DNA from 3 places in the Mesorhizobium sp. M0052 genome. Region 1 is predicted to be linked to each of the others. Evidence: riboswitches for the same ligand, from Rfam matches in the RefSeq annotation. Region 1 holds a riboswitch; each other region holds the start of a gene.
What was found. A riboswitch is a leader RNA that binds a small molecule or an ion and turns the genes downstream of it on or off. The one in region 1 is predicted to bind thiamine pyrophosphate.

Region 1 (3,269 bases):
CCTTGATTTTGTGCATCGGCACGTGGCCGGGCCCTTCGATCATCACCTGGCAATCCTTCGCCCAGGCGATCTGCGTCAGCTCGCCGAGCGTTTCCAGCTCGGCGAACTGCGCCGCGTCGTTGGCATCGGCGATCGAGCCGGGACGAAGGCCGTCGCCGAGCGAGAAGGAGACGTCGTAGGCTCTGGCGATGTCGCAGATCTCCGCGAAGTGCTCGTAGAGGAAGCTTTCCCGGTGATGGTGCAGGCACCATTTGGCCATGATCGAGCCGCCGCGCGAGACGATACCCGTCACCCGGTCGACCGTCAGCGGGATGTAATGCAGCCGCACGCCGGCGTGGATGGTGAAATAGTCGACGCCTTGCTCGGCCTGTTCGATCAGCGTGTCGCGGTAGACCTCCCAGGTTAGATCCTCGGCAATGCCGCCGACCTTTTCGAGCGCCTGGTAAAGCGGCACCGTGCCGATCGGCACCGGCGCGTTGCGCACCATCCAGTCGCGGATGTTGTGGATGTTGCGGCCGGTCGACAGGTCCATCACCGTATCGGCGCCCCAGCGGATCGCCCACACCATCTTTTCGACCTCTTCAGCCATCGACGATGTGACGGCGGAGTTACCGATATTGGCATTGATCTTGACCAGGAAATTGCGGCCGATGATCATTGGCTCGCTCTCGGGATGGTTGATGTTGGCGGGAATGATCGCCCGTCCGCGCCCCACCTCGTCACGCACGAATTCGGGCGTGACGAAATCGGGCAGCGTCGCGCCGAAAGCTTCGCCGTCGCGCTCAAGCTTGCCGCGCAGGATCTCGCGACCAAGGTTCTCGCGGATGGCAACGAACTCCATTTCGGGTGTGATGATGCCGGCGCGCGCATAGGCAAGCTGCGTCACCGCCTTGCCTGCCTTGGCCCTGAGCGGTCGGTGGCGGATGGGAAATTCCGGCGTCAGGCGTTCGCCCGTCGCGAATCCGTTGTCCTCCGGCCGGACATGGCGGCCGTCACAGCCCTCGACATCGCCGCGCGCCAAAATCCATTCGTGGCGAAGTCGGGCCAGGCCTTTTTCGATGCTGGTGTCGACAGCCGGGTCGGTGTAGGGGCCGGACGGATCGTAGACGGTGACGGGCGGCTCGCCGGCCGTCGGATGGACGGAGATTTCGCGCATCGGCACTTTGATCTGCGGGTGGATGGTGCCGGGCTTGTGGATCTTCCGTGAGGCGGGCAGCGGTCCCGTTGAAACGGCTGGGGTGAGGGCATTCATCTTGAGGCTCCTTTGCTCATGCATTGGAGACCCAGTTCTGTGCCGGAAGGATGAAAAGACGCTTCTGTCGACCTGCCGAAACAGGACCTCGGGCGTGAACTCACGCAAAGCGCTTGCACCGTCCCTACGCCAGTATGAACTGGATCAGGTTCAACGGGTCACTGCGCCGCGAAAGCCAGCAGTATCTCAGCCCCTTGCCGGGACTCCCCTGGTGAATGCCTCAGGTTGAACGGGCCGGCGCGGCTTTGTCAAGCGCATTTGGCCCGCCCACTGTCAAATCAAACCAGGACCGCGTCGTCTTCTTGGCAATCTGGCATCTGCCCCTGCTCTGTTCCACATCCTGTTTGGGTGCAAGGCCACCACTCAGCGGAACCCTCAGAGAAGGAAACCGTCCACATTTGGCTAGACTGCTCGACGATAAGTCCAGAGCTGTGCCGGCGGTATGTTGCGGACGACGAAGTCATAGTGGGAAACCACGTAACGGTCTGGCATCTTGATCACCGGCGACAGAGGTCCGTATGTGATCTGAATCACGGGCCGGCCGGCAGGAATACGGGCAAGCAGATCCTCAACCAGCGCGACACGCTGTTGCATTGGAAAGCTCAACAGCGGGACTGCACTTATAACACAATCGAACTGTTCACCTTTGCGCTCACCCAGAGCTTCGTCCAGCGCAAATGCGTCGCCCAATCTGAAGTCCACATTCGGGAAGCGTTGCACCAAGCCGTCGTAGAAAATCCTGGAATATTCGACTGAAACCAGCTGGCGCGGCTTGATTCCCCTAGCCAGGATCGCCTTTGTGATGACACCGGTTCCCGCGCCAAGCTCCAGAATCGGTAATCCTGACCGTGGGTTCACCACGCTTGCCATCCGGCGTGCCGCATAAACCGAAGTGGGAATAAGGGCTCCCACGCCCTTCTTGTCCTTTTGCCAGCCTTTGAAGAATTGGACTTCTTCCTCAAACCTTTTGCCGAGCCGCTCCTTCAGTCGCAAAATCATATCTTCTCCCTGCGTCAGCCGCTTACCCAACGTCATGAATTTGGCAAAGCGCGTTTTGGCCAATCTCGCCACCCTTTACAAGCCCGTTAAGACTGCTTGCCTGTCACGACGCGGTCAGCATGAATTGCCCCTTAACGCACTTTCATGTTTGTTGGGCCTATGTTTCGCCCTCGCCTGCTGCCCGAAAAAAGTTTCCCGAGCTATGCGTATCTGCCCGGCAAATATCCACATCCGGTGCGTGATCCCTTGGGCCACAGTTACCGATCAGATCCGGTGACCGTCGCCGTTGGCGAAGCGCTTGGCTCAGATGTGTTTCTATGGGGAATCGACCTTTTCAATCACGGCTACTACTGGGAAGCCCATGAAGCCTGGGAGCCTCTCTGGCAGGCTGCGAAACAAAGCGCTCAGCACCGCCTGTTCTTCAAGGGACTGATCCTGTTGGCGGCGGCCGGCGTGAAGATCCGCGAGGGCAAGCGGGTCGCAGCGGCGCGCCATGCGACAAGAGCTGCAGGGCTTTTTCGTCAGATGGTGAGAGTGCCGGGCGGCCTGTTTGAGGAAGCGCTCGGGATGACACCTGCCGCGCTCGCTGCACATGCCCAAGCGGTCGTAGCTTACCCGGTTGTTCTGCGGGAGCCAAAGCCTGCCCAGCCTGAGCCCGTGTTTGATTTCATACTCGCACCAGTACCCGAGAGCGTTTGATCGGCAATTCAGTGGTCCAAGCTAACTTGGTCAGCAGGAAACGGGGCCTTTGAAAACCGCTCACCACCCGCATGCGTCACAAACAAAGAGTGCAGTAATCTTTTATAGGCAACTCGCGGCCGCTTCGATGTCGATGGTCTCGAGGGGCGGGGGCTGACCGGTCGCGCTCGTAGCCAATCGACGATAGTGTGCTGAAGGTTCTGCAAAAAGTTTTGGAGAGAGAACGGTCGTTGCGCTGAGGCGAAAGCGGCCATGGCACGGTGGTGACGTTACGATCACCGATTCCCGTGGAAAGGGGAAGTGCCATGACCAATCGAGA
Region 2 (3,269 bases), on a different contig from region 1:
AATGCCGGCCGTGATGCGGGGGTCAGAGGGATAGTGCGCACGCATTTCGTGCTATCCAACCCTACATCGCATGTTGGCTGCTGACGGAAATATTTCATGGAGGTCGAGTTCCCGCCCACCCCCCTCTGTCCTGCCGGACATCCCCCCCGCAAGGGGGGAGACTAGCAGCTTCGCTCCCCGCCCCATCCTCGCCGCGTTGGAGGTTGACGAAAGCTTCTGAGCGCTTGATCTCCCCCCTTGCGGGGGAGATGGCCGGCAGGCCAGAGGGGGGTGTTCAAGCGCCATCCTGAATTCCTACTTGCTCATCACCGCCAGCCATTCATCCACCCAGGCCTTGCGATTTGCCGCGACCTCTTCCGGGCTGAACAGCAAGGTCTTCGCCGGCTTGACCAGCCTATCAAAAGCCGGATTGAGCGGCTTGTCGGTTTTCCCGGCCGGGAACATCCAGTTGGTCTCCGGAATGACATCCTGGAATTTCGGCCCGGTCATGAAGGCCAGGAACTTCGCCGCCAGCGGATTCTTCGCGCCCGTGGTGGTGATGCCGGCGACCTCGATTTGCAGATACTCGCCTTCCTCGAACGAGGCCGCCTGGAAGCGCCCGGTGTTCTCGGCCACCATGTGGTAGGCCGGCGACGTCGTATAGGAAAGCACCATCGGCGCCTCGCCCTTGGTGAACAGGCCGTAGGCCTCGCTCCAGCCCGGCGTCACCGTCAGCACTTTGCCCCTGAGTTTCGCCCAGGCTTCCGGCGCCTTGTCGCCATAGACCGACTTGACCCACAGCAGCAGGCCGAGGCCCGGCGTCGACGTCCTCGGATCCTGGATGACGATCTTGTCGGCGGCATCGCCCTCGACCAGTTCCTTCAGGCTCTTCGGTGGGCTCTTCAGCTTTTCGGTGTCGTAGACGAGGGCGAAATAACCATAATCATAGGGCACGAAAGTGTCGTCGCTCCAGCCGCCCGGCACGTTGTTTTCAGCCACCGCGCCATGTGGGACAAACAGGCCGGAAGCCTTGGCTTCCGCGGTGAGGTTGGTGTCGAGGCCAAGCACGATATCTGCTTTGGTCGAGGCTCCTTCCAGCTTGACGCGGTTGAGAAGTGCGACGCCGTCGGCCGCCGAGACGAAGTCGACGCTGCAGCCGCACTCGGCTTCGAATTCCTTCTTCACCTGGGGGCCCGGACCCCAGTCGGCAGTGAAACTCTCATAGGTATAGATCGTGAGTTTTTCCTGCGCGGACGCAGAGCTTGCCAGTAGCGAAACAGCAAGCCCCAGCGCTGGGACAAGACGGGACAAAAACATGCGCATCGGCGCCTCCTTCATTCGTGTTGAAAGGAATTGAGGCGTCGGGCTGTCCGAAGCGTCTAATCCCTCCGCCGGTACAAACCGGATCAGGTTCAGCGGGTTGGCGAGACTGCCTCTCAGCCGGTCCGCGAAGATCGCGTCCGGCACCCCGTTAGAGCGTTTCGACACATAGGCCCGGCCAAGGTGCCACGCAAGTGGAAGTTTGCCCGAGCATGATCCCGGAAAGTGGAATCCGTTTCCGGAAAAAGATCATGCTCCAACAAAGAGTGACGGTGCCGCTCGGCCTTCCGTTTCGTCGGCGGGGCTGGTAAGGGCCAGCGGATATGAGCACATTCACCATCCTGCTTGGCGGCGATCTCGTCCGCACGCCGCGGCTCGACCGCCAGGTCGCGGGCACGCGCGTCATCGCCGCCGACGCCGGCATCGATCATGCCCGCCTGCTCGGCGTGATGCCGGAGCTGTGGGTCGGCGATTTCGATTCCGTGCCGGCGGACCTGCCTGCCGATCTCGCCGCCGTGCCGCGGGAGGTGTTTCCTCCCGAAAAGGACAAGACCGATGGCGAACTGGCGATCGCGGCGGCATTGGGACGCGGCGCCACCAGCCTGGTGCTGGCCGGCGCTTTCGGCGGCAAGCGCGCCGACCACGCCTTCCTCCATCTGGCGCTCAGCCTGCGGCTGGCCGAGGCCGGCACAAAATTGCTGTTGACCAGCGGAGCGCAGGAAGGCGCCCCTCTGCTGCCTGGCAAGGCCGGCTTCGACTATGCCGACGGAACGCTGTTTTCGGTGCTCGGCTTTTCCGATCTTTCGGGCCTCACCGTGTCCGGCGCGAAGTGGCCGCTCGACCATGTCGAGGTCGTGTTCGGCTCGTCGCTGACCATCTCGAACGAGGTCAAGTCCAACACGACCGGGGGCGGCCTCGAAATCGCGCTCGGCCATGGCCGCGCGCTGCTGCTCGCCCACCCCTACCCCTTGCCTGAAAGCTGACATGGCCCCGCCCCTTCTCAACCTCGACGGCATAAGACTGACCTTTGGCGGCACGCCGCTGCTCGATGGCGCCGAACTGACGGCGTCCGCCGGTGACAAGATCGCGCTCGTCGGCCGCAACGGCTCCGGCAAGTCGACGCTCCTGAAGATTGCCGCCGGTCTGATCGAGCCGCAAGACGGCGAGGTCTTCCGCCAGCCTTCGGCAACGGTGCGCTATCTCCCGCAAATGCCCGACATGGACGGCTTTGCCAATGTGCGTGCCTATGTCGAGGCCGGGCTTGGGCCTGCCGACGATCCCTACCGCGCCACATATCTGATGGAGCATCTCGGCCTCGCCGGCACGGAGAACCCCAACGATCTCTCCGGTGGCGAGGCGCGCCGCGCAGCACTTGCCCGCGTCATGGCGCCCGAACCCGATATTCTGCTGCTTGACGAGCCGACCAACCATCTCGATTTGTCGGTCATCGAATGGCTGGAAGAGGAGCTCGTCCGGACGTCTTCGGCGCTGATCGTCATCTCGCACGACCGACGCTTCCTCGAACGCGTCTCGCGCGCCACCGTCTGGCTCGACCGTGGCCAGACCCGCCGCCTCGACAAGGGCTTTGGCCATTTCGAGGAATGGCGCGACCTTGTGCTGGAAGAGGAAGAGCGCGAACAGCACAAGCTCGGCCGCCAGATCGTGCGCGAGGAGCATTGGCTGCGCTATGGCGTGACGGCTCGCCGCAAACGCAACATGCGCCGCCTGGGCGAACTGCAGACCATGCGCCAGCGTTTTCGCGGCCATCGCGGCGCCGAGGGCTCGGCGACCATGGTGGCCAGCGACGCCGCCGAATCCGGCAAGCTGGTGATCGAGGCCAAGAACATCGAGAAGAGTTTTGGCGACCTGACCGTGGTCAAGGGCTTCTCGACCCGCATTCAGCGCGGCGATCGCGTCGGCCTTGTCGGGCCGAACGGCGCCGGCAAGACGACGCTGTTGAAGATGCTTAC
Region 3 (3,269 bases), on a different contig from region 1:
TGCGGGAACACGGCGGAGCTCGCCAACAACGACAGGAGACGAAGATGAAAACCATCCTTATTCCCGCCGTCGCCGGGCTCGCCATGATCGCTGGTATCGGCATTGCCGCCGCCGACGAGGTGATCGTCACGCAGCCGGCACAGCAGCAGGTGATCATCACCCCGGAACAGCGCACGGTCGTGCACCAGTACGTAAAGAAACATCCGCTTGCCTCGGTCAATCTGCTCGGCGTCGAATTGAATGTCGGCACTGCCTTGCCTGACACTGTCGAGCTGCAGGAGGTTCCCGACGTTCAGTACAGATACGCCGTCGTCGACAACCATACCGTGTTGGTCGACCCCAGCACGCGCAGGATTGTCGAGGTGGTCGAGTAACGCTCGACAACCTAACCATTCATCGGTGATACGGCCCTGTCGTTCTTCCCAAAAGGGCGGCAGGGCCGAATGACGAAGATGATGAAAGGAGAATTGCCATGTTGCCGCATGTCGAGACCCCGAACTCCGCCAATGTTGCGGCGTGTTGCGACAAGTTGCTGGCCGAGCGCAACACGGCGCTGTTATCTATGAAGGAAGCGATCGCGCTCCTGCGGGAGCGCACCGGCACCGATCGTTCGGATGCCGACCTCGCGGGGCTGATCGTCAAGAAAGCGGCGCTGCTCGGCGTTGCGGTGATTTCCGACCCGCGCTGAGATGTCTCGTCACTCAAGACGCCGGTCGAATTTTCGGCTAATGTTTTCGTGGAATCTGGACCAACCGACCGGACCCAACCACGGAGGCTTAAGTGACGGACGACAAACAGGACCGCATTCGCCAGCGCGCGCACGAGATTTGGGAAAAGGCCGGCCGGCCTGAAGGCGCGCATCAGGAACACTGGGAGCAGGCCACGGCTGAAGTCGATGGCGCGGTCGCCAAGCCAAAAAAGGCGGCGAAGAAAGCTGACGCCAAGCCCGCCAAGGCAGCCGCCAAGCCAAAGGCAGCGAAGCCTGCCGCCGCAAATTCCGGCAGAGCCAAATCGAAATAAGGCCAGTCGAAATAAAGCAAGGCCGGAATTCGCTGGCCGGGCCATCCTTGGCGCCCGCCGTTCAGGCGCGCCCGAGCCTCTCAACCTGACGAATTGCGCCTGCGACGGGCAGCGCAATTCCTTGTGTTTGGCGACAGGCGCCCTCATGCCTCCCAGGCATAACTCGACAGCGCAAAGCGAATGCCGGCAGCTGTCATGGCCAGTTCGCATTCGGTGATCTGGCGCAGGTGGCGCAGATAGCGCGTCACGGTCTGTGGCAGCCAGCCGGCGCAGGCCTCGACATAGGCGCGGCTGTGAACAAGGGTGCCGGTCGACAGCCTCTCGTCCTTCTCGGCAACGACTTTCAGATATTGGCGGATGAAGCGGATGTCGTCGGCGATGTCCTGGCTGGCCATTCGCCAGGCCCCGGCGAGGCGTTCGCACTGATCGAATGACAAGGGCAACAAAGGGGGCGGCAATAAAGGCGGCGGCAACAAAGGCGGCGGCAACGACGGGGGTGACAGCAAAGGCCGAGAGAGATCGGCGAAGGCAACATGGTTCGCTGTGTTCAAGGACATTCCTCTCTGCGAAAAGAGATATCGTACTTTATGTACGAATGAGCGTCAAGCCAATTTCGTACGGTTGGGACGATAACGCAACGAACTGACGAGTCGTCTGTTAACGCCCGGGCGCCCGGCACGTCTGGCCCAAAACACTTTCCCGCAGTGCCTCAACAAACGGCTTCCCCAATGCCGCGAACGGTGCTTTAACCCGCCCATCCACAGGGGTGCTCCGTATCGGCGGGGCTGAGATGAGGGCGGCAAGCCTTCGGACCCTAAAGCTGATCTGGATAATACCAGCGGAGCGAGGCGGGCGATGTTTTCAGGCGCACAGATTTCCCTTTATCCCATGACCGACGATTTCGTCGGCGTCATCCTCGGCGCGCTCGGCGCGCTCGATCCCTGGCGCGACCGGCTGCGGATCGAAACCGATGACATCTCGACCCTTATGGTCGGGCCGCCCGAGGTGCTGTTTCCCGCCATGCGCGACCTGTTCGTCGCGGCGGCCAAAAGCGGCAAGCACTGCGTGCTTTCGGCGGCGGTCTCGCGCGGCTGTCCGGGCGAGCCCGACGATCCGATCTGCCGCTCCGACGAGACCGGCGGCCCCGCCATTCCGCTGGACGAGCGCAAGATCGCCGCGATCCGCGCTGTCCAGGCCACGCCGTCGACCGGCCAGCCGGTGGCGGCGCAGTTCTCGCTCTACGTTATGGGCACGGGCGACCATATGGACGAGATCTACGGCTGCATCGATTTCCTGAAACAGTCCGGCGTCTTTGAGCGCTCAAAGAACTTCTGCACCAAATTGCGTGGCGATGCCGGTGCGGTGTTTGCCACGCTCAACGAGGCCTTCTGCCGCTTCGGCCCCGGCGCCGGCCACGTCACCCTCGACATCACGATCTTGGCGAACAGCCCGAGCACGGTCTGAGCCGTGGCTCAAGCGTCGTTCCTCGAGGATATTGCCGTGGCTGGTTTATCTGACCCATTGCGTGGAGGAGATGCCTCTGACCCCTCAGCACAAAGAGGAGGGGAGCCATTGGCGATTGGCGAAGACCGCGATGCCCACGAATCTCCCCCCTTGAGCGGGAGATGGCCGGCAGGCCAGAGGGGGTCCCACCGCGTGGAGCGCCGACGTCCTTTTCGCATCGGCAAGGCGTGGGCGCTCTATGCGAGACGACCCCCTCTGTCGCCTTCGGCGACATCTCCCCCTCGAGGGGGGAGATTAGCCGCAGCCATCGCCAAGACCATCCCCGCCGCCTGCGCCTTCGCCCTGCTCCTCGCGGCCTGGGAACTCTACGCCCGCTATGGCGGCGCTGCCCCCATCATGCTGCCGGCGCCGTCGCGCGTGCTGCAGCAGGCCTGGGAGCATCGCGCCGCCCTGGCCGAGAACACGCTGCCCACCATCCGCGCCACATCAGCCGGCTTCGCCTGCTCGTTGGTCGCTGCCTTCATGCTTTCGGCGCTGGTCGATTTCTTGGCCCCGCTGCGCCGCGCGCTGTTTCCGCTGCTGATTGTCAGCCAGACCTTGCCGCTGGTCGCGATTGCGCCGCTCATCGTACTGTGGTTCGGCTTCGGGCTGATGCCAAAAATCCTGCTTGTGGCGCTCGTCACCTTCTTCCCGACGATGGTCGCGCTGGTCGAAGGTTTTGCTGCGACCAGCAAGGAGATTTCGCAGATGCTCGCCGCCATGGGGGCAGGGCGCTGGCGTATCTT

Region 2: another riboswitch for thiamine pyrophosphate. It lies ahead of thiB (thiamine ABC transporter substrate binding subunit); the one in region 1 lies ahead of thiC (phosphomethylpyrimidine synthase ThiC).
Region 3: another riboswitch for thiamine pyrophosphate. It lies ahead of NKJ77_RS25235 (YkoF family thiamine/hydroxymethylpyrimidine-binding protein); the one in region 1 lies ahead of thiC (phosphomethylpyrimidine synthase ThiC).

Annotation. Positions count from the first base shown of each region.
Region 1 covers NZ_JAMYUS010000035.1:17,296-20,564, reverse strand. The annotation lists gene thiC (phosphomethylpyrimidine synthase ThiC) at 1-1,252, opposite strand, end outside; TPP riboswitch at 1,356-1,472, opposite strand; gene pmtA (phospholipid N-methyltransferase PmtA) at 1,655-2,251, opposite strand; gene NKJ77_RS30380 (DUF309 domain-containing protein) at 2,411-2,950, shown strand.
Region 2 covers NZ_JAMYUS010000013.1:162,773-166,041, reverse strand. The annotation lists gene thiP (thiamine/thiamine pyrophosphate ABC transporter permease) at 1-45, opposite strand, end outside; gene thiB (thiamine ABC transporter substrate binding subunit) at 295-1,302, opposite strand; TPP riboswitch at 1,346-1,460, opposite strand; gene NKJ77_RS19185 (thiamine diphosphokinase) at 1,623-2,282, shown strand; gene NKJ77_RS19180 (ABC-F family ATP-binding cassette domain-containing protein) at 2,284-3,269, shown strand, end outside.
Region 3 covers NZ_JAMYUS010000021.1:117,102-120,370, reverse strand. The annotation lists gene NKJ77_RS25255 (DUF1236 domain-containing protein) at 45-374, shown strand; gene NKJ77_RS25250 (hypothetical protein) at 473-688, shown strand; gene NKJ77_RS25245 (DUF2934 domain-containing protein) at 781-1,020, shown strand; gene NKJ77_RS25240 (hypothetical protein) at 1,164-1,415, opposite strand; TPP riboswitch at 1,773-1,885, shown strand; gene NKJ77_RS25235 (YkoF family thiamine/hydroxymethylpyrimidine-binding protein) at 1,876-2,484, shown strand; gene NKJ77_RS25230 (ABC transporter permease) at 2,740-3,269, shown strand, end outside.